2 regions of the Arthrobacter sp. 147(2020) genome follow, and region 1 is predicted to be linked to the other one. Evidence: riboswitches for the same ligand, from Rfam matches in the RefSeq annotation. Region 1 holds a riboswitch; the other holds the start of a gene.
The links. A riboswitch is a leader RNA that binds a small molecule or an ion and turns the genes downstream of it on or off. The one in region 1 is predicted to bind cyclic di-AMP.
Positions count from the first base shown of each region.

Region 2: another riboswitch for cyclic di-AMP. It lies ahead of HMI58_RS11550 (LysM peptidoglycan-binding domain-containing protein); the one in region 1 lies ahead of HMI58_RS11040 (LysM peptidoglycan-binding domain-containing protein).

Region 1 is NZ_JABFOM010000015.1:8,014-15,341, reverse strand. It holds gene HMI58_RS11065 (DUF3093 domain-containing protein) at 1-129, shown strand, start outside; gene HMI58_RS11060 (metal-dependent transcriptional regulator) at 377-1,135, opposite strand; gene HMI58_RS11055 (Nramp family divalent metal transporter) at 1,222-2,499, opposite strand; gene HMI58_RS11050 (CHRD domain-containing protein) at 2,971-3,750, shown strand; gene HMI58_RS11045 (hypothetical protein) at 4,194-4,352, opposite strand; gene HMI58_RS11040 (LysM peptidoglycan-binding domain-containing protein) at 4,551-5,417, opposite strand; cyclic di-AMP (ydaO/yuaA leader) riboswitch at 5,421-5,634, opposite strand; gene HMI58_RS14855 (metal-sensitive transcriptional regulator) at 5,949-6,365, shown strand; gene HMI58_RS11030 (F510_1955 family glycosylhydrolase) at 6,477-7,328, opposite strand, start outside.
Region 2 is NZ_JABFOM010000016.1:41,857-49,184, reverse strand. It holds gene HMI58_RS11570 (alpha/beta fold hydrolase) at 1-520, shown strand, start outside; gene HMI58_RS11565 (S8 family serine peptidase) at 780-2,009, shown strand; gene HMI58_RS11560 (DUF5997 family protein) at 2,135-2,506, opposite strand; gene HMI58_RS11555 (hypothetical protein) at 2,611-3,741, shown strand; gene HMI58_RS11550 (LysM peptidoglycan-binding domain-containing protein) at 3,840-4,718, opposite strand; cyclic di-AMP (ydaO/yuaA leader) riboswitch at 4,721-4,967, opposite strand; gene HMI58_RS11545 (alpha/beta hydrolase) at 5,098-6,171, opposite strand; gene HMI58_RS11540 (SDR family oxidoreductase) at 6,317-7,105, opposite strand; gene HMI58_RS11535 (helix-turn-helix transcriptional regulator) at 7,207-7,328, shown strand, end outside.

The DNA of each region.
Region 1 (7,328 bases):
GGCTGGATCGACCCAGTCGTTAAAATCGAGATAACGGACGCTGAGGACCGCACCCCCTACTGGCTCGTATCATCACGCTACCCCGACGCGCTAGTCGAGCTACTCACTGAAAAACCGGCTAGAAGATAGCGGTGACCGGCCTGATTATTGGGCCGGGCCCCCAGAATGAGTGCGTGAACGTTGCACTCACATTGTTCGTCAGGCTTGTCCTGAAGTTATTGCCGGGAAACGCCTAGTATGAAGACCCCTGCCGGCCGCTGGGACCTTATGCAGCTGCGACGTGACCACATTTTCACCACCGTCGTCGAGGCGGGCGCCTATTGCCCATGGCAATGACACGTCTAATGGAGCTCGTCTACCGCCTGACGGGGGCGCACTACCGGGACGTTTCAAGGGGGCCTGAGTCTGATGCGGTAATCCAGATGATGTCGGCACCTGCGCCGGGGATTTCGATAATCTTTCCTGAGTTATTAATCGAGATGAAGATAGCAGTCTTGCTGAACTCGTGAACTTGAACATGAGCGCCAGGGCGCATGTCGTGAGAGGCCAACAGCCGGAGCAAATTGGGGTCTCGGTCGCTGATCCGAAGTACGGTGCCCTCGTCGTCTGGGTGAGCATTGCTGAGGAGAGTGAAGTTCGGTCTTCGGGTGTGGCCTTCAATGGTGGGGATTGGGTCTCCGTGGGGGTCGTGTTCGGGATTACCCAGTCGGTCATCAATGGCTATGAGGAGTTTGTCAGAGATGGAGTGCTCCAGGACTTCCGCTTCATCATGCACCTCATCCCAGGAGTAGCCCATCTCATTCACGAGCCAAGTCTCGATTATCCGGTGGCGCCGGACTACGGCAACGGCACGAGAGTGACCTTCAGCGGTGAGGAGCAGCGGCCCATAGGGTTTGTGTTCGACGAGGCCACTCGCGGCAAGCTTTTTCACCATTCCGGTGACCGATGCTGGCGATATTCTCAGCATTGAAGCCAGAACGGACGGCGTGATCGGATCACTCTGCCACTCGGTGTGTTGATAAATGGTTTTCAGGTAATCCTCGATCGCTGCGTCCGCGGGTCGTCCCTGCCTGCGGGCTCTGTGATGGCCCGCCCTCGATTCCAGCGAGACAGCGACGTGTCCGGTATCTCCCATAAGGCTCCATCATACGTTTGAGCGATGTTCGCCCCCGGCAGCGCAAGCAAGATTGCTGCTGAGGCGACTGGGTTGAGATCTCTTCTCTAGGACGCGGTGAAGATGAGGTAAAGCAGGGTGATGTTTAAGGTCACCAGGAGCAAGGAGACGATCATTCCAAGGGCGGTTGTCCACCAGCGGCTTCGGTGGTGGCCCATCACGGAGCTTTGAGCACTCAACCAGACCAGAGGGATCAGGGCGAACGGTATCCCGAAGGAAAGAACCACCTGGCTCAGGATTAGGGCCCAGGTGGGATCAACGCCAAGAACAAGAATTAGCAGGGCCGGAATGAGGGTGACGAGGCGCCGTAGGAGAATCGGCACACGGACCCGCAGCAGCCCGTGCATGATCTCGGCGCCAGCATAGGCACCAACAGAGCTCGAGGCCAACCCTGAGGCCAGCAACCCAAGGGCGAAGATAGTGGCAACGACGCTCCCCATGGCGGTAACGATCGCCGCGTGGGCGCCCTCCAGCGTGTCGGTTCCTTCAACTCCTTGAAGTGAGGTCGCCGCGAGCAGGAGGATCGCGAGGTTCACCGCCCCGGCTATCACCAGTGCGATCGTGACGTCCCATCTAGTGGCCCACAGAAGCCGGCTAGTTGGTATGCCAGATAGCCGGTCGGGGAAACGGTCTCGGGCCAGGGCCGAATGAGCGTAAATCGCGTGCGGCATGATGGTGGCACCCAAGATTGATGCAGCCAGAAGGACAGATTCGCTGCCGTCGAAGCTGGGGACAAGGCCGCTGATCACGTCCGTAGCTTCGGGTGGGTGCAGGACAACCCCAGTGGAAAACCCGATAACCACGATCAGCATGAGCGAAATGATGACGCGCTCAAAGGTTTTTTGGCGTCCACTGCCCTGCAGAAGGAGTACGACGAGGGACACGACGCCGGTAATTATTCCGCCCAAGGGAAGAGGCAACCCAAAAAGAAGGGCCAGCGCTATCGCACCACCGACGATCTCTGCGATGTCCGTGGCCATAGCCACTAGCTCGGCCTGGGCCCAGAACAAACGCCGTGCCCATTTCGATCCGATCCTCTCGCCCAGAATTTCCGGCAAACTCTTGCCGGTAACGATCCCGAGCTTCGCAGAGAGGTACTGCACCAGCCACGCCATGGTGTTGGCAAGGACAACAACCCAGACTAAAAGGAAGCCGAAGGTGGCCCCGGCAGTCATGTTGCTGGCAACATTTCCTGGGTCGAGATACGCCACGCCAGCGACCAAGGCTGGACCTAGAAGCCAGACGAGCCGCTGGCCGGCCATGGCGCCTGGCCTAGAAGCCTCATCAGACGGCGATCTCTGCGATGACGCGCTAGAGAGGAACATACGTCAAGATACCATTTTTAGGCGTACCTAAAAATCTGTTTTAGCGGGAGTTACCGGGTTCGCCTACATTATGTTGACGACTTTAGTGGTTCGCTTCTCGCCAGCTCACCTACCGGCGGGGGACTCTCGACGAACATGCGTGTGCCTCAGGACAATGTGACGTAGACATAGAAGCGCCGGAAAACACATGCGATGGAGGTCGCTTGTCGTGTTTCCCGGCGCTTCTGGTTCGGACGCGAACGCCCAGTAAATAATCACTCGCACTAGAGGATAGGAAAATTGTACAGCGGGTTTCTGCGATTTACCTGACAATGTGGCGTAGAAGCCGAGCATACGACCTCGAAGCAGAAAATCTGCCCAGAATGTCCCAGAAACGTTTATACATGGCCCATCCTTTTCCCTGAGTGTTACGAATCACAATAAGACGCGTCCAGTCAGGACGCGCGATCGCCGCACAGAAGGATCTATCGAATGAATAAGAAGATGCGCCTCCTCGCAGTCCCCGTCCTCGCCCTTGGCACCGTTGCCATGGCAGGCGCCCCCGCCATGGCCGATCACGCCACTGGCTCCTACTCCTCAAACCTCGGGCAGCTCAACGGCACCACCGGCACCGGCACCGTCACCGTTGATGTCGAAGGCACCACCGCCACAGTGAACCTCGAAGTTTCCGGCCTCGCCGAAACCTTCATGGACGGACCCTACCCACACGTCCAGCACATCCACGGCCTCGCCATGGGTACCTGCCCCACTGACGCTGACGATGCCAACGCTGACGGGATCGTCAGCGTTACCGAAGGCGCAGCCAAGTACGGCGGAATCCAGACCACGCTGACCACCTCGGGCGCCACCGGACCTGAAGAAGGCCTCAACCTGGCCCTCGCCGGCCAGGGTGGAAGCTACACCATCCAGCGGTCCTTCGAAATCAACCAGGGCACCCAGGACGCACTCGACGCTGGCACCGCTGTCGTCGTCGTTCACGGCCTGGATCCCGCCACCGCCGGTGTCTCCGAGGAAGTATTCAACTCCCCGAGTGACCTCGACCCAGCACTACCCCTCGGCGCAACCTCACCAGCCCTCTGTGGAAACCTCGCAGCATCACAAATGGGTGCCATGCCAGAAGGCGGAGCCGACACCGGAGTCGCCCAGGAAAGCGGCTCCAACCTAACCATGATCGCCCTCGGAGGCGGGCTTGTCCTGGCAGCAGCAGCCGGCGGAACCTTCATGGTTCGCCGCAGCAACGCCAAGGCATAACAGCACCAACATCACGAACTGACCGGCCATAGCTTTTAGCTCATCAGTTCACCAGCGGCCGCCGCGGGAACCATTCGGTTCCTGCGGCGGTCGCTTTTTTATCTTTGGCACATACGCACCGTGCATCGCCACGATTTGCCGCACTGAATGCGTGCACAACCATTACCGGGCCAGGCCCCGTTCGGCTGCGCGCCCTTTGCCTTTGGTAATCGTTTTTCTCGCAACTGGTGTTGATTGAGGACGAATCTGCACAGCGGCGCTCGGGTGCGTGCCTTGGTGCGCGTCAGCAACTAAGCTGGCGTGCACTGCTTCGCGGTCGTTGTTGCCCTCCAGAGCGGTTACAAGGTTGTTGCGGCGCTCTGCGGTATCCCACCCCGCTTGCTCAGGCTCCGTAAAACGTACGCGGCCCCCCCTGTTTGCGCCGGCTACCGCCGCTCCGATCACTACTTCATCGCCGTGGGCTGCCGCAGCGGAGCGCTCGACTTCAGCCTCCTGACGTGCCGCCTGGGCCCGGGCGACGGGGCGCGGTAGGTCGCGATCAACTCGATCAATTCGTCGACTGTTTCCGTGATGATGTAGGTGGTGCCTTCGACCATCGTCATCCGCCGACGCCGTAGCGGGGATGTAGCGAAGGTACAAGTAGAAAAAATTCCGGCGAGGTCAGGGGATCATTGAGGCCCAGCGTCCGCGATTGGGTTAGACGATGTTGAAAACGCCGAACACAAAAGTGGCAGGTGTCCTCCGTCCAGGACACCTGCCACTTTGATCAGTTTACGGAGTATTTCCGTAGGGCCGCGATGTTAGCCGTTGACTCGCACGAAGTAAGAACCGGCGAGATCGGATAGTGGGTGTTCGATGGTCTGGTTTGAACCGTTCATACCGCTGCTGATCACCTTTCCGTTCCCAACGTAGATCGCAATGTGGCCGGGACGGACGACAAGGTCGCCCGGGGCTGGGGTTGAAACCCTGGTCCCGTACTGGTCGAACTGCAGGGGTCCGAGGTCGCCAACATTCAGGCCAATGGAGCGCAATGCCTGCTCCACGAGGATGGTGCAGTCCTGGATGGCACCGAGCTGACCATAAGCAGAAGCGACAAGCGCTGCACCCACGCCGCTGGCGGGAACCGACGACGAGCTCTTAGGTGCGATCGGGGTGATGGAACCGGAAGCCAACGACATTACGGCTGACTCTGCTGCTGGTGCTGGGGCGAACACTTGACTCGCAGGCGCTGCGGGGACAGTGGCTGGATTAGCTGCCCCGCTCGCACCGCCGGAGAGCTGGATCTGCTGTCCGGGGAAGATGACTGACGCGTATGACAAACCGTTCTGTCCCAACAGGGCGTCAAGACTGATGCCGTGGCGTGCCGCGATCGCGCCCATAGTGTCACCGGAGACAACCGTGTAGACATTGGTACCGGCAGGAGCAGCTACAGGGGCGGCGGGCGCTGAAACGGCGGGTGCCTGGGCGGTGTTTGCAGCTTCCTGCGTGTAGGTTCCTGCTTGGGCGGTAGCACCGAAGGAGAAGACGAGGCTGCCGGTCGCTGCTGCGATGATGGCTGGCTTGCCTAGTGCTACAGCATTCGCCTTAGCGGAATAAGACAGGCCCTTGAGGGCGACGGAGTGGGTGGTGGCAGCGCGGTGGCGTGCCGAAATGGTCTTACGTGACATGGTGATTTGCCTCTCCCATGCCTGCGGGGTGAGCTGTCGGGTTCGGATGGGAGTCACCCGGCCGTCCACCATCAGTGCTGTCCCTGCCATCGCGGACGATACGGCAGGTCCTACACTGGCTAGTCGATCGACTTAACCCCGAGGGTCACCGCGTGCGGTGGCCCGGTGGAAACGTGGTTCCCCCGTCCCTGCCATCTGGATTATGCGAACGGGTCCCGGTGCAGCGGCAGGGCTCGGCATTCTGCACGGGAATATGATCTTGACGGGGTGCCAGGACCACTCGGACGAGAATACCCCACCGTGGTATCAAAGTCACGTTAAGGTAACGGCAGCGGATTGCCGCTCCCGTCCCGCCGCACTTTGCAGGCACGCACCGCATAGATGGAACCATTCCGAATCCTGATCGCTCACCCAGCGGGCTGGAGCGTCGTTCATACTTATAGTTGCTGCGCGGAGTGTGTAGTTGGGGACGGACCAACGATCTTATCTGGGTGTAACCGGAATCATTGGTTGGTAATGGGAGGAAAGCACGTGAGCGCCGGATCTGGATCTCGAAGTACGACAGAAGCGCCGAAGGCAGTCCCCATAGAGTTCTCCCCGACGGAGCCACCAGACGAACCACCAGCGACTGATCATCCGGCGGCCGTTCCAGCAGTGCATGGCTATACCTCAGACAAAGCAGCCTATTTGCGGCGCCTGAAGCGCATCGAAGGGCAAGTTCGTGGGATAGCGCGCATGGTCGACGAGGATCAGTACTGCATTGACATCCTCACCCAAGTCGCAGCGGTCAACAGTGCCATGCACGCCGTTAGCCTGGGACTGCTAGAACACCATTTACAACACTGCGTCGTCGACGCAGCCCACGAAGCCGGAACAACCGGATCCACTGAAGCCATCGGCGCGAAAGTCAAGGAGGCAACCCAGGCGATCAGCAGACTGCTGCGCTAACCACAAAGACGCCATTCCAGGCTGCCCGGTACGGTTCAGCTTCTCGTGCGGGTGGTGTTTTCCAACCCGTGGCCACGCACCACTAGAACACGCTTGGAGGGTTCTTCGCGGCTACTGGTGGTTCGACCTGATGTCCATGAAGGTTTGACCGTTGTCGTTGGATACCTGGACACTGTCTTCGGTCGCCACCCAGATCCGCAATGTCGAGTCATCAAGCATGTGAGTTGCGATCGCGGACGCTTCTCCGGGGGCTGTCCCCCGTTCGACCCAGGTCAGGCCAGCGTCACCACTGGTGTAGATCCGGCCATCGGTGGTGATCCCGGCGGCTTTCCCTTCAGAGAGAGCGGTCAACATCAGTAAAGGTGCCCCCGGCACAGCGGCCCACGTCGTGCCGTCGTCGGTGGAGCGTTGCAAGCCTTTTTCGGTGGTTGCCAGAACAATACTGTCCCGCGGTGTTGCCGCCAGGTTGAAAGCAGGAATCTGTTCATCCACGGATTCCCAGGAGGTCCCGTCGACGCTGACCCGGAACTGACCGTCGAATCCAACTATCCCGCCGTCGGTGGCCGCGAGGGCGTGGAAGTCAGATTGGCCCTGCCGGGATAGTGGCTGCCAGGTCTGGCCCTGGTCGTCGGATCGGATCAAGCCCACCGGGTTCGGCAGGTCAGATCCCGGGCCGGGATGACCCGAAGCGTAAAATTTGCCGTTCCCTGCCGTGGTGAAACCCATCAGGTCGATGGTCGGTCCGATCTGAATTGCCGGCGACTCAGATACGTCGAACAGCCCGTCGTGGGTAGCCAGGAGCACCCGATTCGAGCCCGGGTCCACACTCATGCCATGGATATGGCCGGCGGGATAATCCTGCGCGCTGGCGGAAGACTCAGAGACTTCACTGGCGTCCGAGCCTTGCGGGACTTCTGGGGAACAGGCAGTGACCATCAGGAGGCCGACGGTAAGGGCAGCCAT
Region 2 (7,328 bases), on a different contig from region 1:
CGCTGGCGTCGAGCGGGCCCACGTGTATGGCCATTCCATGGGTGGCCGGGTTGCACAGTGGATGGCGATCGATCACCCCGATCGCTTGGGATCGTTGATCCTCGGGGCTACGACCGCCGGCGACAGGCGTGGCGTGCCCCGGTCCCAGCAGGCCACCGCGGATCTGGCCAGCGGTGACCCCGACCTGATCGCGAAGCTGTTCTTTCGCAGCGGCACCCGCAGAGAAGACGCCGAAGCGTTCTTCAACCAATCGGCATCACGCCATGCACGGCGTCTCCATCTTGCGGCCAGCCGCAACCATGACGCCTGGGATAGCCTGCACCTGATTGCTGCACCTACCCTGGTGATTCACGGCACTGACGATGAAATGACTCCTCCTGGCAATGCCGAGCGTATTGCCGCGGCCATCCCCAATGCCGAACTGATCCTCCTCCAGGCAGCCCGGCACGGATACTATCTCGAGGAATCCGAAGCAACCGCGCACGTCATCGGGTTCCTACAGCGCAACCCGCTCCAGTAACAGCCGGGATTAACTCCAGCCGATACTGTCCGGCCCTATCGCCTTTCAGCCATTCGCCAGCGGGTAACGCCTAAGTAACGCCTCCCGGTGTACACCTGACTCCATGGCGCGGATCAACTCAACTCTGGAATGAGTGGCCAGGCTGGAAGCTGATCGCGTCAACCGTGGATCGGAATTTCCCGATCTTCCGGGCGCAGCACTGCGGCCCGCTTTTCGAAACTAACACCACTTCAGAGATATATAGGCGAAGGAGCCTACGATGTCCGAAATGCTTAACCCTGGGATCGTCATTCTTCGTGCGCCCGCGCGGGCAACGCGTGACCCCTTCGACGGACCAGGCGCCCGCGGGCTTGAAACCGCTGCCCAGGACCTGGCGGAACGTGCCACAGGATTGACTGTAGAGAAGGACGATAACCCCTCGCATGCAACCCTCAGAGCCTTGCGGAATGACTCGACGGTCCTGAGCGTCGCCCCCGCGATGCCCATGAAACTTGTTGAACCCCTCGAAGCGGAACCAGCTGCCGCTTCGACTGTGACCTGGGGAGTCAAAGCCGTTGGAGCAGATACCTCGCCGTTCACTGGCACCGGCGTCACCGTCTCGGTCCTCGATACGGGTATCGACGCCGATCACCCAGCCTTTGCGGGGGTCGACCTAATTACCAAGGACTTCACGGGTGCCGGTAGCGCCGAGGATGACAACGGCCATGGAACGCATTGCGCAGGAACCATCTTTGGCCGGGACATTGCCGGCCAGCGGATAGGTGTTGCTCCAGGTGTTCAGAAAGCGTTGATTGGGAAGGTGCTCGGTGGCCCGAACGGTGGCAGCAGCGACATCCTTGCCTCAGCGATGTTGTGGGCTGCCGACAACGGTGCCCACGTCATATCCATGTCGCTTGGGATAGATTTCCCGGGCTGGGTGGACGAGCTTGTCACGGTCCATGGCCTGTCTATCCCGGCAGCCACTTCGATCGCCCTCGAAGGTTATCGCGCGAATGTCCGGCTATTCGAGCAGCTGGCTAACCTCCTGAATGCCCGTGCCTCCGTCGCGCAGACCACCCTCGTCGTTGCCGCCGCTGGCAATGAAAGCAAACGGTCCAGTACGCCCGCCTACGAGGTCAACGTGGCGCCGCCGGCCGCCGCGTTTGGAATCACTTCGGTCGCAGCATTGGCCAATGGAAACGGCACTGGCCGCCTCACCGTAGCACCGTTCTCCAACACGTTGGCAACGGTTGCTGGCCCCGGAGTCGGCGTCTTCAGCGCCTGGCTCAACGGGGGCACCAAGACCATCAGCGGAACGAGCATGGCAACCCCGCACGTGGCTGGCGTAACCGCTTTGTGGGCTGAACGCCTTCTGGCACAAGGACCGCTGAGCCCGGTACTTCTTCAATCCAAAGTCATCGGTTCCGGGACGTTCAAACCTCTCGATCCCGCCACGGATCCACTGGATATTGGTGCCGGGTTGGTCCAGGCCCCCGGTATTGCTGCCTAATAGCGGAGACTCTGCCATACCGGTCAGTCACGGGTCATCGACGCAGATGGGGTGGACTGGCCGGCACCGGCTTCACGGTTCAAGATTCTCCAAGGAGGCGGTACACCGAGACGTGACTGCTGGAGTCAGGTAGCGGGCACTTCTACATCGACGATGCCGACGAACCTGCTCCCAATACCCTCGTACTCGCTCCGAACAAGTCTCGGCAGTACTAGCGGGATTTCATCGTGGGCGTGGTGGGAGCAAGCGACATATGTGAACGGCGGCCACCACTTCTTGGGGCGAGCGGCTTCCGAGAAGCCGCAGACAACGCAGGTCAGCTGGACCCAGACTGGCCGCTTGCCCGTGCGGTTTTCTCTGGACTGGACGAGCCACGCGGGCGGATTGTTCACGAGCTCGGACAGCTCGGCGTCGGTCAGCCTGCTTGGGATACCGTGGCGGTGTGCCATCTCCAGGGGGATATCAAGGGTCTGAGCTGCAACACGTCGGGTAACCACCAGTTAAAGATACGGGATGCGGAACCCTCCCGGCTCATCGATGACGACTCGCTGACGCTTCCTTCACCCTTTATTGCGTCATTGCTTTCAACTACTATGCGACGGTGGACGCTTCGCTGAAGTATTGCCCCTACCAACCCAAGAAGCCTCCGATGGCGGGGACAGACCCGGTCGTGGAGTGGTTGCTGGAAGGTGATCCCGCCATCCGGTGGCAGGTACTGAGCGATCTCCTCGACGCCCCGCAGGATGAGGTCGTAGCCGAGCGAGCACGGGTAGAGCACGAAGGGTGGGGCGCTGGGCTCCTCGCTCTACGAGCACCTGATGGACAGTGGGCTAACGGGGCATGCTTCCCGAACACCGCGGCGTTCACCAAGAACACCGCTCAAGCCCTTGCGAACGGGGAGCCACCCCCACCATTCCCATCACCCGACGCCGAACCGACCGATATACCTGGTGAACAGGCGGGGCAACCATGGACCCCTACCTACCCGGTGCTGCTCGACCTCTGTCACTTGGGTGTACCGCCGAACAGCGCAGTCATGCGCGAGACCGCACAGCTGGTCGCGCATAACTGCCGGTGGGAGTACGACGGGTTGCCATTTTTCGCAGGGGAAGTCGACTGCTGCATCAATGCTGGCACTATTCTGATCGGCACTTACCTAGACATCGACGTCGACCAGGTGGTGCAGCGACTCATGGCCGACCAACTGCCTGACGGTGGTTGGAACTGCTGGGCTGAATCGCCCTCGGCGCCCGGCTCTTTCGCGAGCACACTTGACGTCGTCGACGCCTTACTGAGGTGGGAGCGACTCACCGGCGGATCGGACGAGGTCCGGCGAGCTCGCCAGAAGGGCGAGGAATACTTGCTTCAGCGGGGTCTGTTTCGGTCCCTGCGCACTAGGGAGGTGGTGAACCTGCGATGGCTTCAGTTCTCCTACCCTCCCCGCTGGCACTATGACCTGCTGAAGGCGACGAGCTACTTCGCTCTGCGTGGTGGTCCGGCCGATCCGCGGCTGGCCGAGGCGATCGACCTGGTTCGAGCCAAGCGTCAGCCAGATGGACGGTGGCCGCTGGAGAACACTCATCCCGGTGCGGTCCACTTCCGTTTCGAAGAACCCGATGGAACACCGAGCAGGTGGAACACCCTGAGGGCACTTCGGCTTCTGCGCTGGTACGACGCAGCAAGCATTTCCGCCGAAGCAGGCACGACCCCTGAGAACAGCAGCGGCATCTGATGCAGCAGTTGACAACAAGACAAAGTGGCAGGTGCCCTCCGTCCAGGACACCTGCCACTTATGTTCAGTTCGCGGAACTAGTCCGAGAGCTTGAGATGTTAGCCGTTGACTCGCACGAAGTATGATCCGGCGAGATCCGACAGTGGGTGCTCCATGGTGAGGTTGGCACCGTTCATGCCGCTGCTGATGACCTTGCCACCGCCAACGTAGATCGCGACGTGTCCGGCGTTGATCACGAGGTCACCCGGTGCTGGTGACGATACGACCGAGCCGTACTGAGCGAACTGCGAGGGGCCGAGGTCTCCGACGTTCAGGCCGATGGAGCGCAGAGCGCGTTCGACGAGCACGGTGCAGTCCTGGATGGACCCGATCTGGCTGTAGGCCGAAGCGACCAGCGCTGCGCCGACTCCGCTGGCCGGAACCGACGGTGCCGCCTTAGCTGCAGATGCAATGGGGGTGATCGAGCCGGAAGCCAAGGTCATGATTGCCGGTGCGGCGGGTGCTGCTTCCTGTGCGGCAGGTGCAGCTGCCGGAGCGGCTGGTGCCGCGTAGAAGGCCTGGCTTGCAGTAGCTGCTGGAACGGCGGCTGCGCTGACTGCTGCGCCACCGGTGAGCTGGATCTGCTGTCCGGGGTAGATGACTGAGGCGTAGGACAGGCCGTTCTGCGCGAGGAGGGTATCGAGGTTGATACCGTGCTGTGCAGCGATTGCGCCGAGGGTGTCCCCGGCGGCAACGGTGTAGACACCGGAAGCGGCGGGCGCTGACACTGCGGGGGCGGTTGTTGCTGCGTCCTGGGTATAGCTGCTTGCGTGGGCAGTTGCTCCGACGGAGACGACAAGGCTACCGGTCGCGACGGCGATGATGGCTGGCTTGCCCAGTGCTACTGCATTGTTCTTGGCGGACTGGGTCAGGCCTTCAAGAGCGATGGAATGGGTGGTGGCTGCGCGGTGGCGTGCCGAAATGGTCTTACGTGACATGGTAATTGCCTCTCCCATGCCTGCGGGGTGAGCTGTCGGGTTCGGATGGGAGTCACCCGGCCGTCCGCCATCCTGAGCTTCCCGGCAATCGCGAACGATGCTGCAGGTCTTGCACTGGATAGTCAGATCGACTTAACCCCGAGGGTCACCGCGTGCGGTGGCCCGGTGGAAACGTGGTTCCCCCGTCCCTGCCATCTGGATTGTGCGAACGGGTCCCGGTGCAGCGGCAGGGCTCGGCATTCTGCGCGGGATTATGATCTCGGCGGGGTGCCGGGATCACTCGAATGAGAGTACCCCACACTGGTTGGGAAGTCACGTTACGGTTACGAACCCTTCTCGGCGTCGCCCGCACCCCGTTGAGTGCCGCCGAATCCGCAGCTCACTTGTAGTTGGTGTGGTCCTGTCCGTCCGGATCGAGTTCATCGGAATCCATTGCTTCTAGATGTCTCGTAATTGCTGCTATCACCTGCGCCATGTGTGGGTACGGGAACGGGTGCCCTGCGTCGTCCAACCAAAGGCCGCGGGCCGATGGAATGGCTGCAGCGAGTCGGTGTCCGTGTTCGATCGGCAAGATCACGTCGGCTTTCCCGTGAATCACGAGGGTAGGCGCAGTGATTGTTCCCAGAAGCGGGTACCGAGAGCGTGTCACAGCGACCGCGGCCTGGTGCTGGCAGAGTGCACGAAAGTTAAGTCCGTTTCGTTCTCTCAGGTCGTAAAGAACAATTTTGGTCCACTCTTCGACGTCGATAGGTTCGTCGCCGCCCTGCGCAACTAACCCCGCGATGAGTTCTTTGACAAGATTCGTCTCCCCTCCCAGCAACCGATAGCGGAACTGTGGAAGGCCCTTAATCGCGGATTCGATCAGCTGCCAGGTTCGGGGTCCCGGCATCGACGGGTCCGTCGGGTCCGCGGAGGTCGACATGAGACTCAGCGAGTGAACACGCCCCGGGTGGGCGATCGCGATTTCCTGGGCGACGAAACCCCCGAGTGAGAGCCCGACCACGTGGGCGCGGGCGATGCGCAGCTCGTCGAGGACGGCTATCGCATCGCCCGCCATGTCTATCAGCGAGTACGGGTTCTTCCGACTCCAGTCAGTCATCCAACTCGAGCCCCCAGTGCCCCGATGGTCGTACCTGACGACGCGGTACCCTGCTGTCGCCAGGCCGCGCAGGAACTCCGGAGGCCAGAACAGTGAGCTCACACCGAGAGAGGCGTTCAGCAGGACCACACCGTGCTCGACGCCGGCGGGAGGGATGGACTCGTACCAAATGTCCACCCCACCCGACCTGGCATTCCCTGTTTCACCGCGAATCACTCCGCTTATGGGTCCGCCGCGGACCCGGGCGATCGTCTGCCTGGTACCGGACGGCAGGCGGGGTCCGCGCCATGTCAGGACCGCCATAAGTCCGGTGAGACCCAGCACCGCTGACGCAAGAACCGTCCCCTTCCTCATCGGCTCAGCATAGAGCAGACAGTGTCTGGGCGGTCCACGTCCCAAACGGGATTTGCCGCCCTGCAATCATGGGCCACTACATCGACGATCGGGATCGGCTGCCAGCGGATTGTGAATTCAGTAGGTCATTTGCGAATCCGCCAGCTCAGGATGCCCGGGTAGTGGTGATGCCACCGTCGACGGCCAACGTAGCGCCGTGGATATAGGCTGCCTGCGGCGACGCCAGCCACGCGACAGCTGCGGCAATTTCATCGGGAGTACCCGGGCGGCCCGCGGGGGTCCCAGCAGTCATTTGCGAGATGATGTCCCCGGCCCCTGCATTGATTGGAGTACGGGTGGCTCCCGGCGAGACGGTATTGACGCGAATGCCTCGGGGCCCGAACTCCGCAGCCCAGCTGCGCGCGAGCTGTTCCTCCGCGGCCTTTGATGCCGAGTACAGTCCGACAATCGCGTGGCCCACTGTCGACATCCAGGATCCGATCACCACGATAGTGCCGTCCCCCTGCTCAAGCATGCCCGGTACCAACGCAGCCGTGAGCACGTGCGGAGCGCGAATGTTGACCGCAAGGGTAGCTTCAAGATGCTCGTCGGTGAGGGACAACGTATCCACAGCCGGGCACACGGCAGCGTTATGCACCAGAAGATTGACTGCACCGCCAAGAGCGGATTCCCAGGACCGCGCGGCGGAGCGCAGTTCGTCAGCAGGAGCCGAGAGGTCAGACGGGACAAAAGTGGCCGCACCGCCGTCGCGGTGGATGCCCGCCACAACGTTTTCGCCGCGCCCGCGGTCCCGCCCGGTGATGAGTACGTGGGCGCCGCGGGCGGCGAGGAGACGGGCGGTAGCGGCACCGATGCCGCTGGTGGAACCGGTAACAACCGCACGGCGGCCGGAGAGGGAAAGGGAATCTGACTGGGACTGATTAATTGTGGTCATGTTCTTCATTCCAACCGACTTGCCGGGGACGCACCAGTGCAAGCGGTGCCTAGGCATGGGATGACCACCCTCGTTCTGACGTCGCTTCCTATACTGGGAGGGTGCCCGCAGACCGTACCGCCCTCGCCGCTTTCCTCCGCACGCGCCGAGACCGTTTGACACCGGCACAGGCTGGCATCGATCCCCTGCCTGGCCGCCGCCGCGTATTAGGGCTCCGTAAAGA